DNA from 3 places in the Paenibacillus sp. FSL H3-0457 genome. Region 2 is predicted to be linked to each of the others. Evidence: riboswitches for the same ligand, from Rfam matches in the RefSeq annotation. Region 2 holds a riboswitch; each other region holds the start of a gene.
The links. A riboswitch is a leader RNA that binds a small molecule or an ion and turns the genes downstream of it on or off. The one in region 2 is predicted to bind cyclic di-AMP.

Region 1: it holds a riboswitch for cyclic di-AMP, as region 2 does, so the genes downstream of both, MHH25_RS17550 (3D domain-containing protein) here and MHH25_RS00530 (C40 family peptidase) in region 2, are expected to answer to the same signal.
Region 3: it holds a riboswitch for cyclic di-AMP, as region 2 does, so the genes downstream of both, MHH25_RS10645 (C40 family peptidase) here and MHH25_RS00530 (C40 family peptidase) in region 2, are expected to answer to the same signal.

What each region holds. Positions count from the first base shown of each region.
Region 1 is NZ_CP150283.1:3,968,167-3,971,292, reverse strand. It holds gene MHH25_RS17560 (ABC transporter substrate-binding protein/permease) at 1-774, shown strand, start outside; gene MHH25_RS17555 (amino acid ABC transporter ATP-binding protein) at 761-1,483, shown strand; cyclic di-AMP (ydaO/yuaA leader) riboswitch at 1,702-1,897, shown strand; gene MHH25_RS17550 (3D domain-containing protein) at 1,900-2,574, shown strand; gene MHH25_RS17545 (polysaccharide deacetylase family protein) at 2,682-3,126, opposite strand, start outside.
Region 2 is NZ_CP150283.1:108,714-111,839, reverse strand. It holds gene MHH25_RS00540 (M1 family metallopeptidase) at 1-544, shown strand, start outside; gene MHH25_RS00535 (hypothetical protein) at 555-1,406, shown strand; cyclic di-AMP (ydaO/yuaA leader) riboswitch at 1,652-1,789, shown strand; gene MHH25_RS00530 (C40 family peptidase) at 1,829-2,263, shown strand; gene MHH25_RS00525 (GNAT family protein) at 2,619-3,113, shown strand.
Region 3 is NZ_CP150283.1:2,351,289-2,354,414, reverse strand. It holds gene MHH25_RS10660 (carbohydrate-binding protein) at 1-49, shown strand, start outside; tRNA gene MHH25_RS10655 (tRNA-Leu) at 194-277, opposite strand; gene pelA (pectate lyase) at 454-1,416, opposite strand; cyclic di-AMP (ydaO/yuaA leader) riboswitch at 1,835-1,966, shown strand; gene MHH25_RS10645 (C40 family peptidase) at 1,972-2,436, shown strand; gene MHH25_RS10640 (carboxymuconolactone decarboxylase family protein) at 2,510-2,839, opposite strand; gene MHH25_RS10635 (hypothetical protein) at 2,981-3,126, opposite strand, start outside.

The sequences.
Region 1 (3,126 bases), 3.1 Mb from region 2:
GAGCTGCTAGCTGCAGTAAATGGAACACTGGAGCGACTGAAAAGTGAAGATAAAATCAATCAGATGGTGACGGACGCCAGCCTCTTGATGGCGGATAAAGCGAACAAATCACAAAATATTTTCCAAGTATTCTGGGAGTACAAAAGTTTCTATGCTACAGGTGTAGGATACACACTTCTGTTGTCTGCACTTGGGGTTATCTTCGGGGTAATTATTGGATTGATCATCTGTTTGTTCCGTTTGCATGACGCTGCAATCTTGCGCTGGATCGGTACGGCTTACGTTGAAGTGATCCGTGGCACACCGATGTTGGTACAGTTGATGATTATTTACTATGGTTTTTCCCTGAGCTTTGGCATTAACTTCACTGCACTTCAGGCAGGTATCATTACACTTTCAATCAATAGTGGTGCCTATCTGGCGGAGATTTTCCGTGCAGGTATCCAAGGTGTGGATCGTGGTCAGTTGGAGGCAGCGCGTTCATTAGGTATGGGAAGAGGCGCCGCGATGCGTTATATCATATTGCCACAAGCCTTCAAAGCTGTATTACCAGCGATCGGTAATGAATTCATAACTATCATCAAAGAATCCTCCATTATCTCAGTTATCGGTATGGTGGATATTATGTATCAGGCAAGTGTAGTCAAGAACATTACGTACCAAGGCTTGAGTCCATTTTTGATTGCAGCAGCCATCTACTTTGTAATGACGTTCATTTTGTCCAAGCTGCTGGGACGACTGGAAAGGAAGTTGAGTGCAAGTGATAGACGTTAGACAATTACACAAATCTTATGGAAATAACGATGTGCTTAAGGGCATTAACGTGACGATTGGCAAAGGTGAGGTTGTCGTGGTCATCGGTCCTTCCGGTTCAGGTAAAAGTACTTTCTTGCGTTGTCTGAATCTGCTGGAACAGCCTACCTCAGGAGAGATTGATTTTGAAGGCGTGTCAATCACGGACCCCAAGCATAACATTAACGCAACTCGTGAGAAAATGGGCATGGTGTTCCAGCACTTCAACCTGTTCCCACACAAAACGGTAGAGCAAAACATTACGATTGCTCCAATTAAAGTGAAGAAACAATCCACTCAGGAAGCGGAGAAAATCGCCGCTGATCTGCTTAACACCGTGGGCTTGTACGATAAAAAAGATACATTCCCGAATCAGCTGTCTGGTGGACAGAAGCAGCGGATCGCCATTGCTAGAGCATTGGCCATGCAGCCGCATGTGATGCTGTTTGACGAGCCTACGTCGGCACTGGACCCCGAAATGGTCGGTGAAGTGTTGGATGTCATGAAACGTCTTGCAGAAGGCGGGATGACAATGGTCATCGTAACCCATGAGATGGGTTTTGCACGTGAAGTGGGAGACCGAATCCTGTTCATGGATGGCGGGGTTATTGTGGAAGAGGGAACACCTGATGAGGTGTTTGGAGCTCCAAAAAATTCACGTACACGTGATTTTCTTGCCAAAGTACTCTAAACGATGTGATTAAATAGCGTTACTGACTTCGAGTCGGTAACGCTATTTTTTATGGATAATAATCGCGTAAGCATTCGGAAAAGTAACTATTCTGTTACCAAATATAAAGGAATCGGGTCAACAAAATTTTCTGAATTAACCAGTATTCTTACAAATGCTTACATGCTAAAAACCATTTGGTAAGAATTACTACAAGTTCAGGTTACAAAATTGTGATATATTGAACTCTGCCGAAACTTCCGGACAGGGAGTGCGGGGGATGTAACGATGCAGATTGTGCAGGGGGAAGATCTACAGCACACTGCTTGGGGTGAATTAGGGGTACATAACGTTTCAAATGTAACGAAGAACCTATAGGGTGGCTCCTCATCCGAATCCGACAACTAACTTCGCAGGCATAATGAGGGAGGAAGACCATGATTAACAAGAAACGTATAGCCAAAACAGCAGTAGCATTAATGACAACAGCAATGCTCATTCAAGCCGTTCCGGCTCACGCCGATTCAGTTCATGTGGCCAAAGAAGGGGATACCTTCTACACCTTATCAAAACAATATGGAGTAGCACTCAACACGTTGGTTAAAGCAAACAACGACATTTCGGCTTACAACATTTATGGTGGTTTGAAAATTACGATTCCCGGTAAGGCAAACAATGTTGCAGCCGCTGCGGCAACGGAGAGCAAGACCCCAGCCAAAACGGTTACCACAGCAAGTTTGGACGTTAACGCAGATAACAAAGTGGTTCAAGCCTGGGGTAAGACATTCGATTACAGCAAAGCTGTGAACGTAAAAGCAACGGCATACTCTGCAGATCCGTCTGAAAATGGAGGATGGGGTGCAGTCGATTATTTCGGAAATGACCTTGAACTGGGCACAATTGCAGTTGATCCAAGTGTAATTCCACTCGGAACCAAAGTACTGGTAACTGGTCACAGCCATCCAGGATTGCCAAAACAAGCTTTTGTAGCCACAGCACGTGATGTGGGCGGTGCAATCAAGGGTCACCGGATTGATATCTTCATCCCGGGTAGCAAACAGTCCGTAAGCACATTTGGATTTCAGGATATCGAGCTGTACATTCTGAAGTAGAGAGAAAATAACATTTAAAATGAATTCAAACAGGGTGTCTGCCAGTCGCTAATTCGCGATTGAACAGCACCCTTTTAATATTCTCATTATTTGTTATCACGGTCATCCTAATCTTTGGCCTTTGGCAATCCCAGCATTTCGTCCAAGGTGACCAGTTCATATCCCCGATTACGTAGTTCCTCAATAATTTCAGGCAAAGCCTTAATCGTGCCGTTCAGGTTTGACCCTACACCGCCTCCAGCATGTTGCAGAACGATGGAGCCAGGTTTCACGGCAGACAGGATGTTATCTTTCACCTGTTCCTTTGAAAGGCCTTTCCAGTCCAGGGAGTCTACGTTCCAGTTCACAATGCTATAGTGTTGTTTGGCAGCCCATCTCAGCTGTTCTTCATTAATGTCTCCATAAGGTGGCCGAATCATCTTGGGCGTATAACCCGCCAAACGTTGAATAATATCCCCGGTATGTAAAATTTGTTTGCGAAAGGCATTCATCGACAGCTTACTGAATTCAGGATGATTGTAGCTGTGATTACCAACCATATGCCCTTCCTTA
Region 2 (3,126 bases):
ATTGCTTGGTATCGAACATCAAGTCGGTACCAAAAAGATGGAACGTATTCTCTCTACCTATGTGAAGAAGTACCGTTTCAAACATCCCACTTCGGCTGATTTTCAGAAAATTGTGGAACAAGTGACCCGCACTTCCTGGTCTGATTATTTTGACCAATATGTCTATGGTAACGGGATGGCTGACTTTGCTGTAGAGAAGATTCGTGTTACGCCCGTACAGAAAGACGGTCAAACATTGTACGAGTCATCCGTGACAATTGCAAAAAAAGGCAGTGATTACAGCGCCGTTCCTGTTCGCATTGCTTTTGAAGACGGACATATCCTCACCAAGCAATGGAATGGCAAAGAAGATCGCATCACGTATAAATTAACTCACACATCCCCCGTATCCTGGGCCATGACCGATCCCCTGTACTCGATCGTGCTGGAGAACCGCCATATGAACAATTTCCTGAAATCCGGACTGGATGAGCGGGCGAAGTCCCGCTGGAGCATGAGTGTAACCAAACTAATAGAAGCCATATTCGGAGGTCTGTCATGGTGAGGTGGAAACGGTGAAAGCGAAAATACGTGAAGGCTGGTTTCTCGTCCGTCAGCATATGTTCATTGCCGCACTCTTATTTCTCTATCAACTCATTTGGGGATATTTCTTCTATCGAATGGTACAATCGGCGGTCATCCCACTACTCCTTCGCTATCCAGATGCTGATGCCGGTGAGCTGAGTACTCTTTTGTTCAAAATGGAAAGTCAACTTAACCTGTCTACCCATCCGGAGGTTCATCGTTATCTATGGATTCTCGGGGGCATGCTGCTGGTTCGCATGTTGATCAGCCCCCTCATTCAGGCAGGACTGCTCTACTCACTTCAGCACTTTAATTCTACAGAAGAGCGCATTCCGTTTGTCCGCGGAATCAAAAATCTGTGGAAACCGATGCTGCTGCTCCACACCATACGTACATTATTGATACTTCTGCCCGCCTACTGGCTCATACCGAAGCTCTACTCGATTCTCATGGACGGATTTCATTCCCTTCAATTACTGTTGCCTGGTATACCTTATGTTGCTGCCTGGGTTGTATATGGTTGGATCATCCACCATGTCATACTCTACATGCAGTTCGGTGTTTCGGCACCAGAAGGAGAAGGCGGGGCTCACGGTACCCTCAAAGCCCTCTGGATTGCACTGCGTCATCTCATCGCTGTAATCGGCATTGCATTACTGCTGGGCGGAGTACACCTGCTCGTCTTTGGGGCATTCACTACAGCCTCATGGTTATTAACGGGACTGACCGGACTTATACTACAACAGACGTATCCACTTGCCAGATGTCTATTGAGTCTGTGGAAAATATGCAGCCATTTCCGATTATGGCAGTCCAAAATATCCAAAGGTGAGAGCAGATAGTTTAAAAATTGTTACCATCACATGTTAAACTCATGGCCTAATATGTACTTATAAATAGGCAAACCTCAACCTTTCCCCGTCAAAGGTCGAGGTTTTTTTTGCTAAATTTGTTGCTAAACGTTGCCAAAGCCGTACTCCTCTGTTACAATAATCGCAGTGAGTTTTTAGTAACAACTTTGTAATCTTTACATTCATATTTGTAACTACTTAAAATTAAATCGTCATTTCTTGATTTCGCAGGTGCATAACTAGCATAGCCAAATTCCTGGCACCTGGGAAGCGGGGGAACCAGTTATGGGTGAATTGATCTTGCTACAGAGGGATCATAGGGGACCTTCAACCGAATCCTTAAGCTAACCTCGCAGGCATTGGAAGGGGAATATCTCTTGTTCAAGAAGAAATTAACCGCAGCTGTACTTAGCATCACATTCGCTTTATCGCTTGGTGCAGGTAGCGCATTCGCAGATTCAAAGATGGACACAGTAATTGATTCAGCAATGGGAACTACATACAAAAGTGGGGGAACAACGCTCAACGGCTTTGACTGCTCCGGATTTACACGGTATGTATTCGACAAGTTGGGTATTGATTTGGCACGCCAATCCAGTTCCCAATTCGACATGGGCGATTCCGTATCCCGCATGGAAATGAGAGCTGGCGATCTGGTGTTCTTTAATACAACAGGTAAAGGCGTATCTCATGTAGGAATCTTTGTAGGGGATGGAAAGTTCGCACACTCCTCTTCTTCCAAAGGTGTTACGATCAGTGCATTGAGTGAAAACTATTGGGCCAATCGTTATGTTGGCGCAAAACGGATTATGAGCACGGACGCATATGAATCACTGGCCCTTGACTAGGGACAAGCTGAGCAACATGATGCTGTAACCATTAACCATACTGGAACGAAGCAAGAAGCATAACAGAACCGCCCGGTACATTCTCCGCAGGAATGTATCCGGCGGTTTTTTTGTGCTTCAATCCTTATTCATGTTGCAAGTTATACTCGGGGCATATCCTGCGACATCAACAGGTTCATTTTGCGTTCGTTCGTCCGTGCCCTTATGATGTTTTTACCCATCCCGTTATAATATAAACGAAATTACCGGAACTTTTGTTTCATTTTTTTTCTTGGGAAGGAAGACTTGCTAAATGAACATCACTTTTGTAGAGTGGACAAAGAGTTCTGTTTCAAGGAAAGGAGCATGCAGGTGTATGAAGGAAACCCCTGTGACGTTTCACGTTGTACCCATGCGAGAAGAACATGCGGAGCTTATCTGCAGTTGGCAGTATGATCCGCCTTACAATATCTACAGCTGGCTCCCCTGGGAGCAGATGAAAGCTCTGGAAGTGGAATTCGGAGATGCACAGCTGCGGCAGGAGCAATATGCGATCGTCCTGGATCAGAACGATCGTATATGTGGGTTTGCTCAATACTTCCCACTTCAAGGGGTAACCCGGATTGGCCTTGGCATGCATCCAAAGCTGTGTGGTCAGGGTCAAGGGACAGCTTTTGTCTCTGCCATTGTACAGGAAGCTATTCGCCGAAATCCCACGAATGAGATTGATCTGGAAGTACTCACTTGGAATGCTCGTGCCATTCAAGTCTATCTGAAGAGTGGATTTGTCACCCAGGATACATACGAACGACAGACCCCAAGCGGCTTGAAGCCCTTTCACTGTATGGTTTATGAAGGGCCTCGCGGTTAGAATCCATTGCAAA
Region 3 (3,126 bases), 2.2 Mb from region 2:
ATCGGAAGGACCGAATATTGACAGCGTTAATGTTACCGCAGCACAATAAACGTTCCGTATGGCTGATGGAAGACATTTGCTGTACGTGCAGCTAAGCACTAACCTGTTGAATACTCATCACTAAAGTTAGTGTTATATCAAAAAATGCAAAAAAAGACTCCTTAAGCGTTAGCTTAAGGAGTCTTTTTTTAGATGCGGTCGAGAGGACTCGAACCTCCACGGGGGTTAGCCCACACGGACCTGAACCGTGCGCGTCTGCCAATTCCGCCACGACCGCATATTATATCTCCGTCATCAATATCGGCGACAAGAAATAATATATCATGCGTAATCTATCATGTCAACACTGAAAATAATAACAATAAAGCCCGAATCAGACGTCCATGTCGATTCGGGCTTTACCTTTAACTGCTGCTAATAGTTTGGTTCATTAATACGGAAGCATACTACAAATTACAGCTTGGAAGGCCAGTTGCCATACCATGCATAACCGCCTCTTCTTTCTTTATCAATATCACTTAATTTGTATTTAACTACCCCGTCACGACCAATAAAGATTGGTTTATCCGTTCCGATCTCATAGAAGCGTGCCCAAATTGGTGCAGCTTTGGAATCAGCGATAATTTTACTATCTCCATTAGCTCTTTCATACTTGTAACCCGTAATTTTCACTTTGTTAAACCAAACCTCCGCTCCTTTAATGGATGCGGTAATTTTAGCGTTAGCAGGTCTGGTTTTCAGAAATTTAACAATCGTTACACTCTCTCCAGCTGTCAGCGATGGCACTTCGTAGATTCTTGCACTCGCTGGTTTAAGAGAGCTGGAATCATGTTGTTGTCCCCATGCTGTCAGCTTACCACCTGAAACGACCTGTGTATTCAGAATCGCCTCCACACCTTTGGCAACTGAATTTTTACTGCGGTTAGCAAGTGTGCTGTCGATAAATGAGAAATCACCTTTGCGTGCTGCTACTTCATCCAGCATGATCATTACATTAATCATGGCATCATCATTGTAAGTGATGTGCTTGTGGTATCCGGAGCTTTGGTAAACTTGTGGCCACCCGCCGTTTGAATACTGCATGTTGATCAAAAAGTTAATTCCTTTGATTGCAGCTGTGGAGTAACGCGGATCATTCGTCTTTTTAAATTCCTTCGCCAATCTTCTAATTTCTGAGTATGTAGCCTTGTTGTCTATCGTGGACTTTGCCCACTCTCCACTTGTCTGTTTATAATCTTTTCTCCAACCTCCATCCGGCAGCTGGTTCTTCAAAATATCAGAAATACTCGCTGTAGTACCCGACGCATCTGCAGCAGATACCGTCCCTACAGGGAGAACTGCCATTCCAACTACTGAGAACACCATCGTACATGCCAGGACAAAAGTAATTATTTTCTTCGCTTTCAAATGTAACACTCTCCTATGTTCGTTTTTATAAATCTTCCACTTCTACTTTACGTATGATATACGCCCCAAACCTCCTTTATTTGTATTTATCGCATAATAAAATCAATTTTCATCCAATATGTGGATTGGATAATCAGATAATATGCAAAAAATCGATTTTTGTCAATATATGCAACTTAATGAATATAATCTCTCTAATTCTACATAACGGGATAGTTCTTTTAACTCATGACAAACCTATTTATTTATCCAAATTCGTCTTAAACGAACCAATAATGACGTTTTTGTCATGAATGATACCCAAACTTGATCCCTTCTTTCATATAAAAACCTTAATTCCGCTAACATTGAGGTATTACGAAGGGTTTTAAATGGGTTTGACAATTACGCATTTATGCAATATAGTTTCAAATAGTTACAAAAACTTAATTATTCATTGCCGAGTTTCATGTTTGAAAACGGGGGAACCAATTTGGGTGAATTATTCTTATACATAGGAAATATAGGGAACCTTCTACCGAACCCTTAGCTAACTCCGTAGGCATCGAAGGGAGAACATTGATTTTGAAAAAACTGATTATCTCCATTTTTGGAGCAGCTGTATTATTTACATCCGGGGCAACAAGCACAGAGGCAAGCAGTATCAACTCCGTAGTGAACAACATGACAGGTATTCCTTACAAATGGGGTGGCACAACTGTAGCCGGCTTCGACTGTTCTGGTTTTATGAGATATCTTTTCAACAAATACAGCATTGAATTACCACGTACTTCGCAGCAGCAAGCCAAAGCAGGTACTCCCGTATCCAAGAGCAATGTTCGGACAGGTGATCTGGTGTTCTTTAATACAACAGGCAAAGGCATTTCACATACAGGTGTATATATCGGCGGCGGACAATTCGCTCATGCCTCCAGCAGTAAAGGTGTAAGCATCACGAAGTTATCGAATCCATACTTCAATGATCGTTATGTAACAGCACGTCGGGTAACTGGACAGTTTATGTATGATAAAATGTTAGGTAAAATGTGATTCACATACAAAAAGGCATCGGTTATTAACCGGATGCCTTTTTTGCACTTAAAAATGTATGTTGCATTGCTTACTAATGTAGCGCCTTCTGCACTCGCATCGCACCCTGAGACAGGGCATGTCCTCCACCAACAGCTCCAGCCACGGCTACGGTCTCCATAATCTCCTGATCTGTTGCGCCCTTAGCACGGGCTTCTTCTACATGGTAGAAGGTACATACCTCATTGTTGGCGAATAATCCAATGCCAAGCGCAATTAGCTGTTTTGTCTTCGCATCAATCACACCAGGTTGGAAACATTCTCCGGTAAACTCATGATACGACTTCACCACACCTGGCAGCACATCGCTTAATGCTCCAATCTGATCCTTGTAGGCATGAACTTTATCATTCATCAATGTCATGGCTTGTAGCACACCCTCTCGGCTATAGTTACAGATCTTCCTCACTGTACCTATCTTCTCTCCCGAGTGAGCCAATTATGCCAAGAAATCATGGTAATTCCAAACATTTAAAGCTCATGGCCCTGCCATAATTATCAGCTGTTACTCACTAAGTGGACTCTGGCGCGGCTCGCTGAACAGCTGATAGCTGTAACCTCGGTCCAGCTTAACGACACGTCGATTCTGACGACGGATAAGTACCTGCTCGCCATCCCAGGCAACCACAATCCCTTTCACGTCGTTCGATT